One region of the Streptomyces sp. NPDC058052 genome, then DNA from elsewhere that is predicted to be linked to it. Evidence: riboswitches for the same ligand, from Rfam matches in the RefSeq annotation. Region 1 holds a riboswitch; the other holds the start of a gene.
What was found. Region 1 has a riboswitch for ZMP and ZTP ahead of glyA (serine hydroxymethyltransferase). Riboswitches for the same ligand answer to the same signal wherever they lie in the genome.
Positions count from the first base shown of each region.

Region 2: it holds a riboswitch for ZMP and ZTP, as region 1 does, so the genes downstream of both, ACFVU3_RS30000 (phosphoribosylaminoimidazolecarboxamide formyltransferase) here and glyA (serine hydroxymethyltransferase) in region 1, are expected to answer to the same signal.

Region 1 is NZ_JBHVRX010000040.1:28,413-36,016, forward strand. It holds gene ACFVU3_RS35125 (hypothetical protein) at 1-589, opposite strand, end outside; gene ACFVU3_RS35130 (hypothetical protein) at 729-1,040, shown strand; gene ACFVU3_RS35135 (glutathionylspermidine synthase family protein) at 1,059-2,240, shown strand; gene ACFVU3_RS35140 (polysaccharide deacetylase family protein) at 2,277-2,972, opposite strand; gene rocD (ornithine--oxo-acid transaminase) at 3,064-4,269, opposite strand; ZMP/ZTP riboswitch at 4,376-4,466, shown strand; gene glyA (serine hydroxymethyltransferase) at 4,530-5,819, shown strand; gene ACFVU3_RS35155 (hypothetical protein) at 5,832-6,620, opposite strand; gene ACFVU3_RS35160 (RNA polymerase sigma factor) at 6,613-7,215, opposite strand; gene trpS (tryptophan--tRNA ligase) at 7,272-7,604, shown strand, end outside.
Region 2 is NZ_JBHVRX010000027.1:49,415-57,018, reverse strand. It holds gene ACFVU3_RS30015 (nucleoside hydrolase) at 1-6, opposite strand, end outside; gene ACFVU3_RS30010 (hypothetical protein) at 126-752, shown strand; gene ACFVU3_RS30005 (FAD-dependent monooxygenase) at 942-2,162, shown strand; gene ACFVU3_RS30000 (phosphoribosylaminoimidazolecarboxamide formyltransferase) at 2,202-3,218, opposite strand; ZMP/ZTP riboswitch at 3,245-3,331, opposite strand; gene ACFVU3_RS29995 (hypothetical protein) at 3,425-3,724, opposite strand; gene ACFVU3_RS29990 (DUF1876 domain-containing protein) at 3,927-4,226, shown strand; gene ACFVU3_RS29985 (CBS domain-containing protein) at 4,337-4,933, opposite strand; gene ACFVU3_RS29980 (YncE family protein) at 5,225-6,502, shown strand; gene ACFVU3_RS29975 (discoidin domain-containing protein) at 6,578-7,604, opposite strand, start outside.

The DNA.
Region 1 (7,604 bases):
GCAGCAGCGCCCACAGCGCCGGGTCCGTCAGGTCGACGTCGTCCAGGAGCCGTACCGCCACCTCCACCACCCCGAAGCCGATCCCGGACCCGAGGCCGAGGACCAGCGCCCGGGGCCGGTCGGGCAGCCGTCCGCCCGCGACGCCGAGCAGCAGGACCCCGGCCGCGATCCCGAGCAGCACCCACGGCAGCGCGGGCGGCCCGGACCGGTGGCCCTCCCGGCCCGCCGCGAGCGCCAGCAGGGCGAGTCCCGCGCAGACCGCCGCCACCGCGCCCCACTCGACCCGGCTCAGCCGCACCCCGAGCATCCAGGAGGCCAGCGCCGCCGTGACGGCGAGGCTCGCGGCGAGCGCGGCGCCGACCGCGTACAGGGGGAGGGCGCGCAGGGCCACGACCTCCAGCAGGAAGCCGAGTCCGTCGAGGGCGAGCCCGACGACGTACCGCCACTGCCGCAGCGCCCGCCAGAGCAGTCCGACGTCGACGCCGCTGCCCGTCCCGGGCTCGGCCGCGCGGGCCGCGGCGGCCTGGAAGACGGTGGCCGCGCCGAAGCACAGGGCCGATCCGAGCGCGCAAACCATACCGAAGAGCACAAAGCGACTCTAGGTGCCGAGGCCGGAAAGCGGCGGCCTACACTGTGCGGTCGCGAGGCCCGCGGTCATACGAACGGCCGCGCGGACGTGCCACGCGCACACGAAGGTGCGCGGCCACGCGAAGGGGAGGGCGAGGGACATGCGGAGGCTCAGGTCGAGCACGGTGGTGCTCGGCGGTATGGGCGTGCTCGCGGCGACGATCACCGCCTGCGGCGCCGAACCCGACCGCCGGTGCGCGGACCCGGTGACGCTGGAGGAGCTGCCGGGCTACCGGTGCGACACCGGCGGTTCGAGCGACGACGACGATGACGACAACGGCTCGGCCACCCGCGGCGCCTACTACTACGGGGGCTACGTCCGCGACGCCCGCGTGGCGGGCGGCAGCTTCGACCGGAAGGCCGTCGACACCGGCGGCTTCGGCTGCTCGTCCTCCGGGTCGAGCGGCGGCTGAGGCGGGCGGACCGGCACCATGGAACGGCACACCATCGAGCCCCGTCCGGGCTGGCAGGAGACGGTCGAGGAGCAGGGGCTCGTCTATCCGCTGACCCGCTATCCGGACGGTTCGCTGCGCCCGTACTGGGACGAGAGCGCGTACTACTCCTTCACGCTGCCCGAGGTCGAGGCGCTGGAGGAGGTCGTCGAGGAGCTGCACGCCATGTGCCTCGCGGCGGCCGCGCACATCGTCGAGCGGAACCGTTTCGCCGATCTCGGGATCACCGATCCCCGGATCGCCGGGCGGGTCGCCGAGTCCTGGCGCCGGCGTGCCGAACTCCCCTCCCTCTACGCCCGCTTCGACCTCGTCTACGACGGCACCGGCCCGGCGAAGATGCTGGAGTACAACGCGGACACCCCGACCTCCCTGGTGGAGGCGGCGAGCCCGCAGTGGTTCTGGATGGAGGAACGCTTCCCCGGCGCCGACCAGTGGAACTCGCTCCACGAGCGCCTGGTGGACGCCTGGAAGCGGCAGGCGAAGCTGCTGCCGCCCGGCCCGGTCCACTTCGCCCACTCCGAGACCGACGAGCTCGGCGAGGACCTCATGACGGTCGCGTACCTGCGCGAGACCGCCGAGCAGGCCGGACTCGCCACCGAGGCGCTCTCCGTGGAGCGGATCGGCTGGGACCGGCTCTCCCGCCGCTTCGTCGACGAGAAGCTGCGGTTCATCCGCAGCTGCTTCAAGCTCTACCCGTGGGAGTGGCTGGTCACCGACCGCTTCGGCAAGCACGTCCTGTCCACCCTGGACAACGGCGGCGGCTCCGGAACCACCTGCTGGATCGAACCCGCCTGGAAGATGCTGCTCTCCAACAAGGCGCTGCTCGCGATCCTCTGGGAGCTCTACCCCGGCCACCCCAACCTGCTGCCCGCCTACCTCGACGGGCCGCGCGAACTGGCGACGACCACCGGCTGGGCGGCCAAGCCGCTGCTCGGCCGGGAGGGCGCCGGCGTCACCCTGCACGAACCCGGCGGCGAGCCCGTCGTCCGCGACGAGCCCTGCTGCTACCAGGGCCTGGCCCCGCTCCCCGACTTCGACGGCAACCGCACGCTGCTCGGCGCCTGGGTCGTCGAGGACGAGGCCGCCGGGCTCGGCATCCGGGAGTCGGCGGGCGCGATCACCGACGAGTACGCCCGCTTCCTCCCGCACGTCATCCTCTGACCGCGCGTCATCCTCTGGACCCCGCGGTCCCGGGGGCTACTCCGGCACGTACTCCCGCAGCGGCGCCGGCTTCAGTCCGGCCACCTCGGCGAGGGCCAGGGCCCGCTCCAGGTCCTGCTCCAGCGTCTCGTTGAAGTGCAGCAGGATGATGTCGCCGGCCCTCAGGGACGGCGTCGGCGGGGTCCACTGGCCCCAGGTGGTCAGGTCGTACGTCCACGTCACCACGGCCTTCGCCCCGCAGGCGCGGGCGGTGGTCCGGGTGGTCGCGTCGTACGCCCCGTACGGCGGGCGCAGCAGCCGCGGCCCGTCGCCGAACTCCGCGAGCTGCGCGTCCCGCGCCCCGCAGACCTCGGCCCGCTGTCCGGCCGCGTCGAGCGTGGTGAGGTCCGGGTGGCCGACCGTGTGGTTCTCGATCCGCACCCGCCCGTGGTCGAGCAGCCGGTGGAAGTACCCGGAGTCGTACGCGTACGCCCCCGGCAGCAGGAAGAGCGAGGCGGGCACCCGACGGTCGAGCAGCAGCTTCGCCGCGGCCGGGTCGTGGAACCAGCCGTCGTCGATGGTGATGAAGACGACCGGGTCGGTGGTCTCGACCCGGGAGACCACGGGCGCGGGCCCGGGCCAGGCCGCCTCCGGGGCGGCGTGCGCGGGGCCGCCGACGGCCCCGAGGAGGGCGAGCGGGACGAGGGCGGCGAGCGCGCCACGCAGCGCGTGACGCAGGCGGAGTCTCGGCATGGCCGCATCATTGGCCTAGACCAACTCTGGTGTCAATGGCCCGAGTTGCCCCGGGGCGACGGACCCGCCGCCGCCCCGGAACCGGACCCGGTCAGTCCGACAGCACCGCCCGCAGCTGCTCCAGACCCCAGTCCAGGTCCTCCTTCGAGATCACCAGCGGCGGCGCGATCCGGATCGTCGAGCCGTGGGTGTCCTTCACCAGCACCCCCCGCTCCATCAGCCGCTCCGAGATCTGCCGGCCCGTGCCCCGCGCCGGCACGATGTCCACGCCCGCCCACAGGCCGCGGCCCCGCACCGCCTCCACCGCGCCGCCGCCCACGAGCAGCCCCAGCTCCGCGTGCAGATGCTCGCCCAGCTCCGCCGCCCGCTGCTGGTACTCCCCGGTCCGCAGCATCGCGATCACCTCCAGCGCCACCGCGCAGGCCAGCGGGTTCCCGCCGAAGGTCGAACCGTGCTCGCCCGGCTTGAACACCCCCAGCACGTCCGCGTCCGCGACCACCGCCGACACCGGCACCACACCACCGCCCAGCGCCTTGCCCAGGATGTACACGTCCGGGACGACCCCGTCGTGCTCACAGGCGAAGGTCCGGCCCGTCCGGCCCAGACCCGACTGGATCTCGTCCGCCATGAACAGCACGTTCCGCCGGGTCGTCAGCTCCCGCACCCCGCGCAGATAACCGGCCGGCGGCACCAGCACGCCCGCCTCGCCCTGGATCGGTTCCAGCAGCACCGCCACCGTGTTCTCGGTGACCGCCGCCTCCAGCGCCGTCAGATCGCCGTACGGCACGATCTCGAACCCCGGCGTGTACGGACCGAAGTGGTCCCGGGCGTCGTGGTCGGTCGAGAAGGAGACGATCGTCGTCGTCCGCCCGTGGAAGTTGTTCCCCGCCACCACGATCTTCGCGTGCCCGTCCGGCACGCCCTTCACCTCGTACCCCCACTTCCGGGCCGTCTTCACGGCCGTCTCGACCGCCTCCGCGCCGGTGTTCATCGGCAGCACCGTCTCCTTGCCGCACAGCTCCGCCAGCCGGGTGCAGAACTCGGCGAAGCGGTCGTGGTGGAACGCCCGCGACGTGAGCGTCACCCGCTCCAGCTGGGCCTTCGCCGCCTCGATCAGCCGGCGGTTGCCGTGCCCGAAGTTCAGCGCCGAATAGCCGGCGAGCATGTCCAGGAAACGACGCCCCTCGACATCCGTCATCCAGGCCCCCTCCGCGGAGGCGACGACGACGGGCAGGGGGTGGTAGTTGTGGGCGCTGTGCGCCTCCGAGGCAACGATCTCGTCTTGCGTTCTCGACACGGGATCTCCGATCGTCCTGCGGCCGGGGTGTGTTGTGGCCCCTTCTTATCGTCGCTCGCATCCCGGACGAAGAAACCTCGCAGGACGGCGCGCCCGTTACTCTGTCCCCACGCACGGCGACTGGCGTACGGGGAACCGACCCCGGGGGAGCCGCGCGCGCTCCACCACACGAGGTGCCGCTCGCCTGGGCATCACGGGACCGCCCCGCGTCCCGTGCGACACCTCGCCCGGGACGTTCCGACGTACTCCCGGAGGAACACGTGACCACCCCGCCGCCCGCCCCGCACCGTCCCGCCGGCCACCCCGCGCTCCGCGCCGCCGACCCCGAGCTCGCCGCCCTCGTCGGCGCCGAGGAACGGCTCCAGGCCGACACCCTCCGCCTCATCCCGAGCGAGAACTACGTCTCCGCCGCCGTCCTCGAAGCCTCCGGCACCGTCCTCCAGAACAAGTACAGCGAGGGCTACCCCGGCCGCCGCTACTACGAGGGCCAGCAGGTGATCGACCAGGTCGAGACCCTCGCGATCGAGCGCGCCAAGGCCCTTTTCGGCGTCGATCACGCCAACGTCCAGCCCTACTCCGGCTCCCCGGCCAACCTCGCCGTCCACCTCGCCTTCGCGCGGCCCGGCGACACCGTCATGGGCATGGCGCTCCCCATGGGCGGCCACCTCACCCACGGCTGGGGCGTCTCCGCCACCGGAACCTGGTTCCGTGGCGTCCAGTACGGCGTCCGCCGCGACGACGGCCTCATCGACTACGACCAGGTCCGCGACCTCGCCCTCGCCGAACGCCCGAAGATCATCTTCTGTGGCGGCACCGCCCTGCCCCGCACCATCGACTTCGCCGCCTTCGGTGAGATCGCCCGCGAGGCCGGCGCCGTCCTCGTCGCCGACATCGCCCACATCGCCGGCCTGATCGCCGGCGGCGCCCACCCCTCCCCGTCCGGCCACGTGGACGTCATCTCCACGACCACCCACAAGACCCTCCGCGGTCCGCGCGGCGCCATGCTGATGTCCACCGAGGAGCACGCCAAGGCGCTCGACAAGGCCGTCTTCCCCGGCCTCCAGGGCGGCCCGCACAACCAGACCACCGCCGCCATCGCCGTCGCCCTCCGCGAGGCCGCCCAGCCCTCCTTCCGCGACTACGCCCACGCCGTCGTCGCCAACGCCAAGGCCCTCGCCGACGCCCTCCTCGCCCGCGGCTTCGACCTGGTCTCCGGCGGCACCGACAACCACCTGATCCTGATGGACCTCACCCCGAAGCAGGTCCCCGGCAAGACCGCCGCCAAGGCCCTCGACCGCGCCGGCATCGTCGTCAACCACAACACCGTCCCCTACGACACCCGGAAGCCCTTCGACCCCTCCGGCGTCCGCATCGGCACCCCCTCCCTCACCTCCCGCGGCCTGACCCCGGCCCACATGGACCAGGTCGCCGACTGGATCGACCGCGCCGTCACCGCCGCCGCGGCCGAGGACGAGGCCACCCTCGCCACGATCCGCGCCGAGGTCGCCGACCTGATGGCAGCCCACCCCGCGCCGGGCCTCCCCGTCTGACCCTCCGGCCCGCTACCGGACGGAGGCCGCCACCCGCAGCGCCTCCGTCCGGTCCGGTATCCCCTCCAGCCGCAGCGTCAGCCCCGCCGACGGGCGGACCCACAGCAGCGTCGGCCCGGCCGCCCGCACCTCCTGCCGCCACCGGCCCTCGACCGAGGAGAGCGGGAAGGCCAGCCGGTGCGGCTCGGCGAACCAGTACGCCGCCGTCCCGTCCGCGAGCACCACCGGCTCCGGCTGCACCCGGACCTCCTTCACGAAGCCCGGGTCCAGAGCGCCGGGGAACACGTCCAGCCGGACCACCGCCCCGGCCGCCGACCGCCAGCAGACGCCGACCACCGCCGCCGGCTCCCGCCCCGTCACCGACGTGACCGCCCCGGCCACCCCCTCCGGCAGCGGCGGAGCGAACCCCGCCCGCCGGGCCGCCTCCGCCACCGGCACCGGATCGGGACACCCCGGGACCTCCTCCGCGGCCACCGGCGGCGCGCCCGGCGCGTACTCCACCGCGACCCCGCCCACTCCCAGCCACTCCACCACCGCCGCCCGCACCGGCGGCGTCAGCACCGCCACCACCAGCACCCCGGACAGCGCCGCCAGCAGCGCCCGCCACCGCCGCCGCAGCCACCCCCGCCACCCGGCCCGCTCCGGCTCCGGCTCCACCACCGGCACGGGCACGTGCTCGGCCAGGAGCTGGGCCAGCACCCGCTCGGCCATCGACTCCCCGTCCACGTCCGGCACCCGCAGCGACCGCCCGAGCTCCCTCAGCTCCCGCGGCAGCCCCCCGGGCCGCTCGTCCTCACGCACGCTCCCCACCTCGCTTCGCCTCCCGCGCCCCCATCGCGAGCCCCAGCTTCTTCAGCGCCCGGCTCAGCCGCGACTTCACCGTCCCCCGCGGCCACCCCAGCGCCTCGGCCGTCTCCGCCTCGTCCAGCTCCAGCAGATAGCGGTGCACCACCACCCGCCGGTGCTCCTCCGGCAGCCCGTCCAGCGCCGCCCACAGCCGCCGGCGCCGCTCGCCGTCCACCGCCGCCACCGCCGGGTCCGCCGACTCCGGTATCAGCGGCTCGCCCGCGAGCAGCTCCGCCTCCCGCCCCGCCACCGCCCGCTGCCGGCCCGCCGAACGCAGTGTGTTCCTCGTCTCATTGGCCACGATGCTCAGCAGCCACGGCCGGAAGGACGCCCCCTCCCGGAACCTCCCCAGCGAGCGGTACGCCTTGAAGAACGCCGCCTGCACCACGTCCTCGGCCTCCGCACCCGCCCCGCACGCCACCGCCGCCCGCAGCGCCACCGCCGTGTGCGCGCGGACCAGCTCCGCGTACGCCTCCGGCTCTCCGGCGCGCACCCGGGCGATCACGGCGCTCTCGTCGACGACGGCCGAGCCCCCCTCCCGTGTCCTCACACTCTTGGTACACCGGCAGTCGGGGATCGGTTCCCACACCTGAGAGAATGATGTGCATGGCCTCTGATGCACGTCCTCGCGCGCTCTCCGGAATCCAGCCCACCGCGGGCTCGTTCCACCTCGGCAACTACCTCGGTGCGATCAGGCAGTACGTCGCGCTGCAGGAGACCCACGACGCCTTCTACATGGTCGTCGACCTGCACGCCATCACGGTCCCCCAGGACCCGGCCGAGCTCCGTGCCAACACCCGGCTCGCCGCCGCGCAGCTCCTCGCCGCCGGCCTCGACCCCGAGCGCTGCACCCTCTTCATCCAGAGCCACGTCCCCGAGCACGCGCAGCTCGGCTGGGTCATGAACTGCCTCACCGGCTTCGGCGAGGCGTCCCGCATG
Region 2 (7,604 bases), on a different contig from region 1:
CGGCATGCCCCCACCGTCCCACACGCCGCTCCCGGGGTGCCGCCGGTGGCCGGCCGACACGGCGGAGCGGAGCGATGTGACAGTAAAAACTGTCGAAATATGGTTCCGACAGGTAGGCTTGTCGCATGAACGATGTGGCTGGGATCCCGACCCCCGACAAGAGTGACGACGACTTCTGGACCGCCGTCTCGAACCTGGTGGAACCTCCCTGGAACGAGCCCACCCAGGACGACGCGTTCACCATGGACGAGGAGGTCCACGACGCCGTGCGCGCCCTGGCGGAGCGGATCTCCACCCGCCTGCTCGCCTACCGCGCGGCCGGCAAGACGCACGACCCCGTGCTCATGGCGGCGCCGGACGTGCAGCTCGCGCTCCTGCGGGCGCTGTACGAGGCCAAGCAGTCCGTCGACCGCCTCGCGGAGAGCGCCGCCACCGTCGCCGGCCGCAGCGGGGCGAACTACGCGCAGCTCGGCGCCGCCTGGGGCGGCATCAAGCGGCAGTCCGCCCGGCTCAAGTGGCCCCACGCCGTGGTCAGGAAGTCCACCAGCGAGTCCATCCCGCTCCACTACGCGGGCGGCACCGCCGTCGTGCACCACGACGCCGAGACCGACGCCTGGTGGTACACCGCCACCGCCGCGGACCAGCGGGAGAAGGAGTCCGAGCCCGTCCACGGCACCTACGCGGAGGCCATCGCCGGAGCGACCGAGTTCCTCCTCGCGCACGCCACGCCCGACCGGCACTCCCCGGAGTGACCCCGTCCGGCGCCTCCCGGCCCTGACGCCCTCCGCCGGATCCCGCGGTCCCGGCCGTCGCACCGGCCGCGCCCCGCCCGATACTGGATCACGGACCGTTCCGTGAGCGGTGGCCGGACGCGCGCGAACGAGGCGGCGGCCGCGGGTTCGCGGTGACAGCGGGTGGGCGGAACGGAAGGAGGCGGCTCCATGACGAGACGTCGTGCGGTCGTGGTCGGAGCCGGGATCGGCGGGCTCACCGCCGCCGTGGGGCTGCACCGCCGGGGCTGGCGGGTCACCGTCTGCGAACGCGCCCCCGAACCCCCCGTCACCGGAGCCGGCATCGGCCTCGCGCCCAACGCGCTGCGCGCGCTCCACGCGGTCGGCGTCGACGTCACCCGCGCCGCCGGCGGGGCCGTGCCCGAGTCGATGGGCGTGCGCCGGGCCGACGGCCGGTGGCTGACCCGTGTCCGCACCGCCGACATGGCGGCGCGCTACGGCATGCCCCCGATCGCCGTCCCCCGCCCCGCCCTCACCGCCGCACTGGCCGCCGCGCTCCCGGCGGGGGCGCTCCGCCACGGCACCACCGTGCTCGGCGTCGACGACGCCGCGGGCCGCCCCGTCGTGCGGACGGAGCACGGCCCCGGCCTGCCCGCGGACCTGGTGGTCGCCGCCGACGGGATCCACGGCCCGCTGCGCGGCGCGCACTTCCCCGCCCACCCCGGCCCGCGCTATCTCGGCGAGACGGCCTGGCGGGCCCTCGTGGAAGCCCCCGACCTGCGGATCGACGCCATGAGCGAGAGCTGGGGGCGGGGCGAGCGGTTCGGTGTGACCCCGCTCTCCGACGGCCGGTTCTACCTCTACGCCACCGCCGTCGTCCCGGCCGGAGCCCACCTGGCCGACGCACGTGCCGAGCTCCTCCGCCGCTTCGGCACGTGGCACGACCCGATTCCCGCCCTGCTGGAGCGCGTGGCCCGCCTCCCCGCCGCCGACGTCCTCCGCCACGACCTCCACGAACTGGCCGCCCCGCTCCCGCGCCTCCACCACGGCCGGATCGCCTGGCTCGGCGACGCCGCCCACGCCATGGCCCCCAACCTGGGCCAGGGCGGCTGCCAGGCCATCGAGGACGCGGTGGTCCTCGCCCACCTCCTCCCGGCCGGGGACACCGGAGGTCCGGGGGCCTCCGGTGGGGCCGGGGGCGACGCGGACGGCGTTCCGGCCGCTCTCGCCGCCTACACGGCCGCCCGCCGCGACCGGGCCGACGCCGTGCGCGTCCGCGCCCGCCGGGTCGGCCGCCTGGGGGCCCTCCGCCACCCCCTCGCGGCGACGGCCCGCGACCTGGCGGTCCTCGCCACCCCGACCCGCCTGGCCCTGCGCGGCATGGACGACCTGTTCGACGGCTTCCGCCTCCCGGACCGTCCGGCGGGGTGAGCCGCGGGGGCGCGGGGCGGAGGGCGACCGGGCGGCGGCTCAGTGGTGGAAGAGGCGCAGGCCCGTCCGCGCGAGCGTGACGCCGAGTTCCCGGCAGGCGTCCTCGACCTCGGCCGAGCGGATCGAACCGCCGGGCTCGGCGATGGCCGTGACGCCGTGGCGGTGGGCGTGGTCGACGTTGTCGCGGAAGGGCAGCGCGCCGTCCGACGCGAAGGACACCCCGGTCAGCCCGGCCAGCCACGCGGCCCGCGCGTCCGGGCCCAGGTCGCCGGGGTCCGTCGTGACGGCGGAGCGGAGGCGGGCGCGCTCGTCCGCGGTGAGGTCGCCCTCGGCGAGCCGGACCTGCCAGTTGATCCGGTCCTGCCGGCGGACGCCGGGCCGGAAGGCGAGGCCCTGGACGAGCGGGTGCCGGCGCAGCCACCACGTGTCCGCCTTGGCGCCCGCGAGGCGGGTGCAGTCGACCCGGGACTGCTGGCCGGCGCCGATGCCGAGGGTCCGGCCGTCGCGGACGTAGCAGACCGAGTTGGACTGGGTGTGGCGCAGCACGGCGAGCCCGAGGAGGAGGTCGGCGCGGGCCGCGTCGGAGAGCGCGCCGACGGGGACGTCCGTCAGGAGTTCCGGGGTGAGCGGGCTCCGGTCGCGGTCCTGGACGAGCCGCATCCCGAAGACCTCGCGGGCCTCCTCGTCCGGCGGCGCGAAGCCCGGATCGGCCTCCATCACCAGGAAGCCGCCGTTCTTCTTCCTCGCGAGGACCTCCAGGACGCCGGGCGCGTACCCGGGGGCGACGATCCCGTCCGAGACGACCCCGGCCAGCAGGTCCGCCAGTTCGAGGTCCACCTCGCGCGAGACGGCGGCGAAGTCCCCGTACGAGGACTTCGGGTCGGCGTCCCGGGCCCGGAGGTAGGCACCGGCCAGGGCGCCCACCCGGGCGGGGTCCACGCCGTACGGCCGGGCGGTCGCCTCGTCCACCGGGCCCGCGAGGGCGGCACCGGCCGGGGAGACGTGCTCGAACGACGCGGCGGCCGGCCGGCCCGAGGCCCGCTCCGCCTCCCGCACCAGCTCGGATCGATCGCGCCGATGGGGGAGGACGCCCAGGCGGTCGGCGTCGTGTCCGAGGGGGAGGGCCGCTTCCCTGTGGTGCTCCACGTGCGCCAGTCACGACCCGGGGTGATCGTATCCAGACGGGGCGGGGCGGGCAACAAAGGTCTGGTCCAAGGGCGTTGGGGCGCGTCGACGGGCGGCTCCCGGCCCGCCCCGCGCGTTCAGAGCCAGTCGTCCCCGCCGCCGGGTCCGGTGCCGCCCGGGGCGCCGTCGTCCGGGCGGCGGGCGCGGCGGCGCTTCTGCGACGGCGGCGCGGGGTAGCGGGACAGCAGGGCGTCCAGCTTCGCGAGAGCGGTGGCCGTGGCCATGAGGACGAGAGCGGTCGCCGCGAGTCCGACGCCGACGTGCAGGCCGCTCGCGCCCAGGACCGCACCGATCCCGAGGCTCGCGGGGACCCCGAGGCCGGCGACGGCCACCTGGAGCACCTCCAGCCGTCTGCGCGCGCCGAACCGGGCGGCCATAGCGGTTCCCCTTCGCCGTGAAGTCCCCGTGCCGGGGGTGGTTCCCGCCCCTCCGCGGCGGAACACCCGCCTCCACCCGTCGTCCGCCCGGGCCGCCGCGTGCGCCGGAGCCCCCATGGGCGGATCCTGGAAGGGACGGGGGAGCAGCGCCCCGGGCACGTACGGCACCGGCGGCGCCGACCGGCGTGCGAGGAGGCAGACCATGACGCGGAACCTGGAGTGGAGGGTCGGCCTGGAACTGAACGAGGAGGCGGGCCGGACCCAGGCCGAGGCCCGGCTCGACACGGGGACGGCGACCTTCACGGGACACGGATCGGCCCGCTGCAACCCGGCGGACACGGACGTGCCGGTGATCGGCGACGAGCTGGCCGCGAGCCGGGCCATGAAGGACCTGGCGGGCAAGCTGATGCGGGAGGCGAACCGCGAGATGGAGGCGGTGGGCGCCGGGACCGTACCGCGGCGCACGGGTCCCGGATACGGCTGGCCGGAGGCGGTCTCCTGAGGAGCCCGCCGTCCAGCGGACCACGGCCCCGCGGGAGCGCCACGCCCCCGCGGGGCCGCCCCGCGCCGCGGCCCCCTCCCGGCACCCCGCCCGGGTCCGGCCGCCGTCGCTCACTCCTCGGGAGGCTCCACGGTCAGGTGGTCGACGACCTCGACCACGCCGTCCACGGACTCGCACAGGCGCCGCAGCAGCGGGACGAGCTCCCCGCGCCCGACGGTGCCGCTGAGGGTGACCCGGCCCTCGTCGACGTCGATGTGGACGGCGGCGGGGGAGAGTCCGAGGATGCGGACGACCACGTCCTCGCGGATCTCCTCCTGGATCGAGCGGTCGCGGCGCAGGAAGAGCTGGAGCAGGTCGCTGCGGCTGAGGACCCCGATGAGCCGCCCGCCGGCGTCCACGACCGGCAGCCGCTTCACCCGGTGCCGCTCCATCAGCCGGGCCGCCTCGACGGCGGTCCAGGAGGGGCGGGCGGTGTGCACCGGGCTGGACATCATCGCCTCGGCGGTGCTGGGGCCGTCCTTGGCGGTGTGCCGGCGCAGCAGGTCCGCCTCGGAGACCACGCCCACCGGCCGGTTCTCCTCGTCGACGACCGGCACCGCCGTGATGCCGTACTCGTCGAGGAGCCGCGCGATCTCCTTGAACGGGGTCCCGCGCTGGACCGCGACCGCCGTAGGGGTCATCAGGTCCGCGACACTGCGGTGCCTCATCGTCCGTTCCGTCCCTTCTGAGGGTGACGGTTCCATGATCTCCCATCCGCGGCGGCGGGGGGACGGGCGGGGTCGGGGAGCCGAGGCGCGGGAGCGCGGGCGGGGCCGGTACGAGGGGCGGCCGGAGCGCGGGCGGGGCCGGGGCGAGGGCCCGGCGAAGGGTCGCGCGAGGAGCCCCGCGCGCCCCCGGTGAACGGGGTGCGGAAGACGTCTTGTGGGTGCGGCGGGTCCGTGGTTACCTCCGAGTTACCTCCGGTAAGTCATCGTCCCCGCAAGGAAGAAGGCTCCCCCATGCCCTCGGCTCGTACGACCCGGACCCGCCGTCTCGCGGTCGCCCTCGCCACCTGCCTGACGGCGTCCCTCTCGCTGCTCGCCCCCGCCGTCGCCGCGCCCCCGCCCGTCGCGTCCGGGGCCGCCGGCGCGCCCCTCGGCGAGGTGATGTTCGTCGGCAACAACTGGGACGGCACCGCCGATGTCATCGCCGCCCGCGGCGACTTCCACCGCATCGGCCGGATGAACGTGATCCCGGACAAGGAGGAGCGCCTCCGCGAGATCTACCTCAACCCCGTCAAGCTCGCGTTCTTCCTCGGCGTCCGCAGCGGACCGGGCGAGGGCCACGACCAGTTCGTGGACGACATGTACGCCACCCCGGACGGCACCGCCATGGTCGTCTCCCGGCCCAGCTTCGCCGACGTCGTCTCCCTCGACCTGCGCACCGGGCGCGTCAACTGGCGCTTCCCCGTCGCCGGTTACCGCTCCGACCACATGGCCGTCTCGCCCGACGGCACCCGTGTCGCCGTCTCGGCCTCCACCGCCAACACCGTCCACGTCCTCGACATCGCCACCGGCCGCCAGCTCGGCAGCTTCAAGACCGGCGACAAGCCCCACGAGAACGTCTTCACCTCCGACGGCCGCCTCTGGAACATGTCCATCGGCGAGGTCACCACCGCCCTCGACGCGCCCTGGCTCGACTGGACCAAGGGCGACCGGAAGATCACCGTCGTGGACGCCACCACCTTCGAGACGGTCCGCGTGATCGACATGCGCTCCCGCCTCGACGCCTTCGGCCGCGACGACCTCTCCGACGCCGTCCGCCCCCTCGTCTTCACCCCCGACGAGAAGAAGCTCTACTTCCAGGTCTCCTTCCTGAACGGGTTCCTGGAGTACGACATCGAGAGCGACCGCGTCACCCGGCTGAAGTCCCTGCCGGGCAGCCCCGCCACCGACCCCGACCGCACCACCTGGGTCAACGACTCGCGCCACCACGGGCTCTCCATCAGCCCGGACGGACGCAAGCTGTGCGTCGCCGGCACCATGGACGACTACGCCACCGTCGTCGACCGCGAGACGCTGAAGCAGGGCCCGCTCGTGCCCACCAGCAAGCCCTACTGGGCCACCGTGAGCGGCGACGGCCGCGCCTGCGTCGTCTCGGAGAGCGGGGCCGACCGGGTGAGCGCCATCGACTTCGCCACCGGCGAGCGCGTCGCGACCGTGGACGTCGGCGACCACCCCCAGCGGGTCCGGCTCGCCAGGATCCCCGCCGACTGGACGCCCCCCGCGGCGGGCTGACACCCCCGCGCGCGCCGGAGGGGCCGGCCGGATCCTCGTCGATCCGGCCGGCCCCTCCTCGTCACCCGCGTCCGCTCAGGAGCGGGTGACCGTCACCTCGTAGAGCGAGTAGCCCCACTGCGTGGCCCGCCGCTCCCCGTGGACGCGGACGTACCGGGCCGGCGTGGAGGCGAACTCTGCCGTGTCGTAGCCGCCGTCCCCGGCCTCCGTCGACCAGACCGTGCGCCAGTTCGCGCCGTCCTCGGAGACCTCGATCCGGTACTGGCGGGCGTAGGCCCGCTCCCAGTCCAGGGTCACCCGGCCGACGCGCCGGACCTCGCCCAGGTCCACCCGGAGCCACTGGTCGTCCGACCAGTCGCTCGCCCAGCGGGTCCCGGTGTCACCGTCGAAGGCGCGCCCGGAGGCGTAGCTGGTGAACGGGTGCCACTCGGTGGAGCTGGCCGAGGTGGGCACGCCCGACGCCAGGTTCTCGCCCGGCTCGTGCCGCTCGGTCGCCCGCCAGGTCCGCAGGTAGGACTCGGCGCCGAGCGCCAGGTCCCCGATGACCTCGGGGCCGCCCGGGGTCAGCCGGATCTGCTCGATCCAGTCCGGCACGAGACCGGCGTGCGCGGCGCCGTCCGTGTTGAGGTCCCAGGTCCGCTCGCCGGTCACCTGCTTGTCGAGGACGGTGCCGCCGTCGAAGCTGCGGTACGGGTACGTGACGGCGTTCGGCGCCTCCGGGCCGACCGGGCCGGGCCAGCCGCCGACACCGTTCATGTCCGTGCCGTATCCGAGGCCGACGCCGTACTTCTCGCGCAGCTCGGCCTTCCCGTTCGCCTCGCCGATGAAGCCGCCGGCGCTGTGCATGTACGGCGCCGTGAACCCGCCCAGCTTGTAGAGGCGTTCGGTCCAGTCGAGGTCCATCCAGCTGTGGGTGGAGAGCACGCCCGGGTACTCCTCGGCCTCCAGCATGTCCAGCGCCCGGCCGGCCGCCTTCACGCTCATGTGGTCGAGTTCGAGCATCATGCCCCGGTCCATCATCCCGCGCAGCGCGTGCTCGCCCAGCCTGGTGAGGCCGCGGGTGTTGCAGCGGGCGTCGGAGGCGTAGTTCGGCACGCTCACC